3 regions of the Calditerricola yamamurae genome follow, and region 1 is predicted to be linked to each of the others. Evidence: riboswitches for the same ligand, from Rfam matches in the RefSeq annotation. Region 1 holds a riboswitch; each other region holds the start of a gene.
The links. A riboswitch is a leader RNA that binds a small molecule or an ion and turns the genes downstream of it on or off. The one in region 1 is predicted to bind S-adenosylmethionine.

Region 1 (2,261 bases):
TTCCGGCGTCTTCACCAGCGCGCCCTGCAGGCCAATGTCGGCGATCTGCTGCTGGCCGCAGGAGTTGGGGCAGCCGTTGATGTGCAGGCGGATAGGCACGTCGAGAGGGATGCGTTCGTCGAGATACGCGACGATCTTGCGCATGCGCTCCTTGGTTTCGGTAAGGGCCAGGTTGCAAAACTCGATCCCCGTGCAGGAAACGGCATGGCCGGAGAAGGTTTTCGGGAACGGGGTGATGCGCTTCAGGAGCGGTTCGGCGAGCAGCGCCTCCACCTTGTTTTCCGGCACGTGTGTGATCAGAATGTTCTGCGTGTTGCACGTGCGCAGCGAGCCATTGCCGTACTTGTCGGCCAGCTCAGCCAACCCTTCCAGCTCGTCGGCACTCATGCGGCCAACCGGCACCGACAGGCCGACGTAGTACAGCCCCTCTTGCTTCTGCCGGTGCACGCCGGTGAAGTAGCCCGCGTTCCAGCCGACGATCTTGTCCTCGCCCCGCCCGGGAAACTTCCCGATGTAGCCCTCGAGGACTTCCTGGAACTTCTCGACCCCCCAGTCGGCGACGAGGAACTTCAGGCGGGCGCGGTGGCGCTTCTCCCGATAGCCGTAGTCGCGGAACACGCGGGTGACGCCAACGGCGACCTTGACCACCTCTTCCGGCCGCACGAACATGTCGAGCTGCCGGGCCATGTGCGGCTTGGAGGACAGGCCGCCGCCCACCCATACGTGGAAGCCAACCACTTCCTCCCCGTCGATCATTTTCATCGCCGGGGTGAAGGCCAAGTCGTTGATTTCGGCATGGGCTGCGTTGTAAATGTTCGCCGATATCGAAATCTTGTACTTCCGCGGCAGGTTCGAAAATTCGCGGTTCATCCAGATCGCGTTTTGCACGGCTTCCACGATGGGACGCGTGTCGATCAGCTCGTGGGGATCAATGCCGGCCAGCGGGTTGCCGACGATGTTGCGCGGGCAGTCGCCACAGGCTTCATAGGTATAGAGCCCCACCTCGGCCAGGCGCTTGAAGATTTCGGGGCAGTTTTCGATGCGCACCCAGTGCAGCTGGAAGCACTGCCGCGTCGTCACGTCGACCAGGCTGCGTCCGTATTCGCGACTGATGCGGGCCACCTCGCGCGCTTGCCGGCTGTTGAGCACGCCCGACGGCACGCGGATGCGCATCATGAAGAAGCCGTCCTCCTTCGGCCGTTGCGCGTAGATCCCGGCCCACTTCAGGAGTTGCAGGTCGTCGTCGGTCAGCGCCTCGTGCCCGGCCGCCGCCAGCCGCTCAATGTCGTCGAGAATGTCGAGGCCATCGCGGTTGAGCTTCAGGAGCTCCACCTTGTTCAGCTTGGACGGGTCCTCCGCCCACTTCCATTGATACTTAAACGCCATGAGCCCTCACCCTCCTCGGAAAAATCAACGCGCCCTTCTCCCCTTTGAACGAAGAGAAAAGGGCGCGCTTTTCTCTCCTTATCTTCAAAGGCGCGCCCGCCGCGCGCCTTTTCTGGAATTGGCACCGTGCTCACCGCGCGGGAAGTGTGGGCCGGTTGCCGAGGGTTCATCGGGCCAGTCCCTCCCCCTCTCTCGATAAGGGGATGTGTTCCGGTCGTATGCAATTTCCATCGGGCGTTACCCCTATCTTACTCCCTGAAATCAGATAGGTCAACTCAATTTTCTCACGTCTTCGGACTACCCGACCACCCACCAATAGAGGAGGAGGGAAACCACGGACAGCAAAACCGACACCCCGTACAAGACGGCCAGCGTCTGCGCCTGCGTGAGGCCGTACGCCAGCAGGCGATGGTGGACATGGAAACGGTCGGCCTGGTAAATGGGCCGCCCTTCCCGCAAGCGGCGCAGGATCACCTGTACGCTGTCAAACAACGGCACTCCGAAAACCAGCAGCATGGCCACCAGCGAGAGAAACGTAACGGTTTTCAGCGTCCCGTCCAGCGCCACGACGGCCAAATAGTACCCCAAAAACGCCGATCCGGTGTCGCCCATGAAGATCGTCGCCGGCGGCAGGTTGAAGCGCAGGAACGCCAGGCAAGCGCCCATCAGGGCGGCCGTCAGCACAGCCGTTGTGGCCTGCCCTTTCAACAGGGCGATCACCGTCAGGCTGGCGGCGGCAATGGCCGTTACACCGGCGGCCAACCCATCCGCACCGTCGAGGAAATTGATGATGTTGATGAGGACCACCACCCACAGCATCGTTGCCAGCAGCGACAGCCACAGGGGAAACAGGATCATTCCGCCGTCGACGACAT
Region 2 (2,261 bases), on a different contig from region 1:
TGTGCTCCAGCCCCACCGACAGCCGCACCAGCTCCGGCGTCACGCCAGTTTGCGCCTGTTCCTCGGGGGTGAGCTGCTGGTGTGTCGTGCTGGCCGGGTGGATCACCAGCGACTTGGCGTCGCCGATGTTGGCCAGGTGGGAGTGGAGCTTGACGCTGTTGATGAATTTCTTCCCCGCCTCCAGGCCTCCGCGAATCCCGAAGGTAACGAGGGCGCCCTGCCCGCGCGGCAGGTACTTCTTGGCCAGCTCGTGATACGGGCTGTCCGGCAAACCGGGGTAGTCGACCCATTCCACATAGGGATGGCCGGCCAAGAACTCCGCCACCTTCCGCGCGTTTTCGCTGTGCCGCTCCATGCGCAGATGGAGTGTCTCCAGGCCCTGCAGCAGGAGGAAGGCGTTGAAGGGCGAAAGGGCCGCCCCCGTGTCGCGCAGGAGCTGGACGCGTGCCTTCAGGATGTAGGCCATGTTTCCGAAGGCCTCGCTCAAGACCATCCCGTGATAGCTGGGATCCGGCTCGGTGAAGGCAGGGAAATTGCCGTTGGTCCAGTCGAACTTGCCGCTGTCGACGATGATCCCGGCGATGGTCGTGCCATGGCCGCCGATGAATTTCGTCGCGGAATGGACGACGATGTCGGCGCCGTGGTCAAAGGGCCGGCACAGGAACGGCGTGGGCACGGTGTTGTCGACGATAAGCGGAATGCCGTGGGCATGGGCTACCTCGGCGATGGCCTCGATATCCAGCACGTCCAGCCTGGGGTTGCCGATCATCTCGGCGAACACCGCCTTGGTGCGGCCGGTGATGGCGCGGCGGACGTTTTCCGGGTCCCGCGCGTCGACGAACTTCACCGTCACGCCGAACTTGGGCAGCGTGTAGTGAAACAAATTGTACGTCCCGCCGTAGAGGCTGGTGGCGGAGACGATCTCGTCTCCCGCCTGGGCGATGTTCAGGATGGCGTAGGTGACCGCCGCCTGCCCCGAGGCTACCGCCAGGGCGCCTACCCCGCCCTCCAGGGCCGCCACGCGCTGCTCCAGCACGTCATTGGTCGGGTTCATGATCCGCGTGTAGATGTTGCCGGACTCCTTCAGGGCAAACAGGTTGGCGGCATGGTCGGTGTCGCGGAAGACGTACGACGTCGTCTGGTAGATCGGCACGGCCCGGGCCCCCGTCGTCGGATCGGGCTGCTGGCCGGCGTGGATGGCCAGGGTTTCCAGACGATGGGCATTGGCAGTTTGCGTCTCGATGCTCATGCGCTCCTTCCTCCTCGTGGTCAAATGTCCCGGGGCGCCGGCGCGCCACAGGCCCCCTATCAAGGGCAACGCCCCTTCTCCATCGAGAAGGGGCGTTTCAACCGCATTACGCCCCTCTCATCTCTCAGAATCCGCGCAGGATTCTGCAGGAATTGGCACCGTTGTGGGAGTCTGCTACCGCTGGATCCCACCGGTTGCCGGGCTTCATCGGGCCAGTCCCTCCGCCTCTCGCGATAAGAGGAGCCTTCTCCTTGCGGATTGAAGAAGGCGAAAGATTATGGATTGACGCAACGTTACGCTCATTATAGGGCGCACGTCCCCCCTTTGTCAACGGAAACCGTGCGCGTTGGGCGCATCGGAACGCCCGCAGAGCGTTTGGGACACCTCCGCAAGCCCCTGGCGCGCCTCGTCCATCAGCTGGTGCACGAGTTCCGCGGCCGGTATCTCGCGGGCCAAACGAAAGCCTTGCCCCGCCCACAGCGCCATGCCCTCCGGGTCGCCGGCCTGCGCCGCCGCCCTTCGGAGGGGCTGGGTGAGATGGTGCAGGTGGGGGTATGCGGCCGGTGCGGCCGCATCATGTTCCCGTATAAAGCGATTGACCAATCCTCGGGCACGCCTGCCGGTAAAGGCGCGCGTCAACGTCGTCGAGGTGAATCGCGGGTCAACGAGGGCCGCTTTGTGAACCGGATGGGCTCCGCTTTCCGGGCACCGGAGAAATGCCGTGCCCATCTGGGCCGCACACGCGCCCGCCGCCAACACCGCCGCCACATCGCGTCCGTTCATAATGCCGCCGGCGGCGAGGAGAGGCAACGGCACCTCCTGCCGTACGAGGCGCAGCAACACGAGGAGCGGATAATCCTCTTCCGCGGACAGCCGGTTGCGGAACGATGCCCGATGTCCCCCGGCTTCCACCCCCTGCACGCACAGCGCATCGGCACCGGCACGATGGGCGGTGATGGCCTCCTGGGGGGTGGTAACCGTCACCACGACACAGGAGCCCCGCTTTTTCAGC
Region 3 (2,261 bases), 240 kb from region 1:
TCGGCATGACGCCGATGTTCATCGCGCGGGGGCAAGGTGCCCGTGTCTGGGATGAGGACGGCAACGAGTACATCGACTACGTCATGTCATGGGGGGCGCTTATCCTCGGCCACGCCCACCCGCGGGTGGTAAGCGCGATCCAGGAGGCAGCGACGCGCGGCACCAGCTTCGGCACGCCGACAGTGGTCGAGACGGAGATGGCCCGGCTGCTCGTCGAGGCCCTGCCCTCCGTCGAGGTCGTGCGCATGGTCAACTCCGGCACCGAGGCGACGATGAGCGCCCTGCGCCTGGCCCGCGGCTACACCAAACGCAACAAGATCCTCAAGTTCGAGGGCAGTTACCATGGCCACTCCGACAGCCTGCTCATCAAAGCCGGTTCGGGCATGGCGGCATTGGGACTGCCCGACAGCCCCGGCGTGCCGGAGACGGTGGCCCGAAACACGATCACCTGTCCGTACAACGACCTTGACAGTGTCAAATTGGCCTTCGAGCGCTACGGGGATGACATTGCTGCGGTGATTGTCGAGCCGGTGGCCGGGAACATGGGTGTCGTGCCGCCGAAGCCCGGCTTTTTGGAAGGCTTGCGCGAGATCACGCGTCAGTATGGGGCCCTGCTGATCTTCGACGAGGTGATCACCGGCTTCCGTGTCGACTATCGCGGGGCGCAGGGGAAGTACGGCGTGCTGCCCGATCTTACCTGTCTGGGCAAGGTTATCGGTGGCGGCCTTCCCGTCGGCGCTTACGGCGGGCGGGAGGAGATCATGCGCCACGTGGCCCCCGACGGCCCGGTGTACCAGGCCGGTACCCTGTCGGGCAACCCACTGGCGATGACCGCCGGGGTCACCACGTTGCGCGAGCTGGGTCAGGACGGCATCTACGAGGAGCTGGAGCGCAAGGCGGCGCGCCTGGCCGAGGGAATGGCCCAGAACGCCGAAGAGGCCGGCATTCCCTATTGCATCAACCGCGTCGGCTCCCTCGTCGGCTTCTTCTTCACCGGCGAACGGGTTGTCAACTACGCCACCGCGCGCACGTCGGACACCCAGCGCTTTGCCCGCTATTTCCGCCTGCTGCTCGAACGGGGCGTGTACATCCCGCCGTCGCAGTTTGAGGGGATGTTTGTCTCCACGGCCCACACCGATGCCGACATCGACCGCACGTTGGAAGTGCACCGTGAGGTCTTGAAACAACTGTAATTTATGCAAATCAAAACCCCCTCTTTACAAGCAGGTCAACCTGTACTATACTCTTTTTCGACAACTGAATCCGGCATCGAACAGCCATCTCTTATCGAGAGTGGCGGAGGGACTGGCCCGATGAAGCCCGGCAACCCCTGCTGCCCCTTGGGGAGCGGGAAGGTGCCAACTCCTGCAGAACGGCTGCGTAGGCGGCGTTCTGAGAGATAAGAGAGGAGGCGTTGCGTTTGCAACAAATCCTTTCTGAGGTCTCTCAGAAAGGATTTTTTTGTGAAGCATCTTCATAAATTCGGATCGGATTAATTGGTTTTAACGGAGGCCGACGATGATTGAACTGCACGGCATTCGCAAAACCTTCTCCACGGGCGGCAAGACCGTGGAGGTGCTAAAAGGCATCGACCTTTCGGTGCAAAAGGGTGAGGTTTTCGGCCTGATCGGCCGTTCCGGTGCCGGCAAGAGCACGCTCCTGCGCATCATCAACCTGCTCGAGCGGCCGACGGCAGGGCGCGTGGTCGTCGACGGCGTCGAACTGACGGCCCTTTCGGAACGCGAGCTGCGGCGGGCGCGGCAGCGCATCGGCATGGTATTCCAACACTTTCACCTGCTCTGGTCGAGGACGGTGCGCGAAAACATCGCGCTGCCCCTGGAGATTGCCGGCGTTCCGAAACGCGAAATCCGCCAGCGCGTCGACGAGCTGGTGGAACTGGTCGGCCTGACCGAGCGTGCCGACGCCTATCCGTCCCAGCTGTCGGGCGGGCAGAAGCAGCGCGTTGGCATTGCCCGGGCCCTGGCCAACCGGCCCCACGTGCTTTTGTGCGACGAGGCCACATCGGCCCTCGATCCGGAGACGACCGACCAGATCCTCGACCTGCTGCGGTCCATCAACCGCCGCTTTGGGCTCACCGTGGTGCTGGTGACCCACGAGATGGATGTGATCCAGGCCGTGTGTGACCGCGTCGCCGTGATGGAAGGCGGACGCATCGTCGAAGTGGGCCCGGTGGCCGAGGTGGTGGCCCGTCCGCAGACGGAGACGGCGCGCCGCTTTTTGCAGCAGGGGCGTGCCGGACA

Region 2: it holds a riboswitch for S-adenosylmethionine, as region 1 does, so the genes downstream of both, ACYQ0Z_RS01110 (homocysteine synthase) here and ACYQ0Z_RS02870 (nitrite/sulfite reductase) in region 1, are expected to answer to the same signal.
Region 3: it holds a riboswitch for S-adenosylmethionine, as region 1 does, so the genes downstream of both, ACYQ0Z_RS01785 (methionine ABC transporter ATP-binding protein) here and ACYQ0Z_RS02870 (nitrite/sulfite reductase) in region 1, are expected to answer to the same signal.

What each region holds. Positions count from the first base shown of each region.
Region 1 covers NZ_BAAIFH010000004.1:313,684-315,944, forward strand. The annotation lists gene ACYQ0Z_RS02870 (nitrite/sulfite reductase) at 1-1,386, opposite strand, end outside; SAM riboswitch class I at 1,462-1,588, opposite strand; gene ACYQ0Z_RS02875 (MraY family glycosyltransferase) at 1,684-2,261, opposite strand, start outside.
Region 2 covers NZ_BAAIFH010000003.1:200,778-203,038, forward strand. The annotation lists gene ACYQ0Z_RS01110 (homocysteine synthase) at 1-1,249, opposite strand, end outside; SAM riboswitch class I at 1,364-1,489, opposite strand; gene ACYQ0Z_RS01115 (NAD(P)H-dependent flavin oxidoreductase) at 1,577-2,261, opposite strand, start outside.
Region 3 covers NZ_BAAIFH010000004.1:69,012-71,272, reverse strand. The annotation lists gene hemL (glutamate-1-semialdehyde 2,1-aminomutase) at 1-1,193, shown strand, start outside; SAM riboswitch class I at 1,282-1,406, shown strand; gene ACYQ0Z_RS01785 (methionine ABC transporter ATP-binding protein) at 1,519-2,261, shown strand, end outside.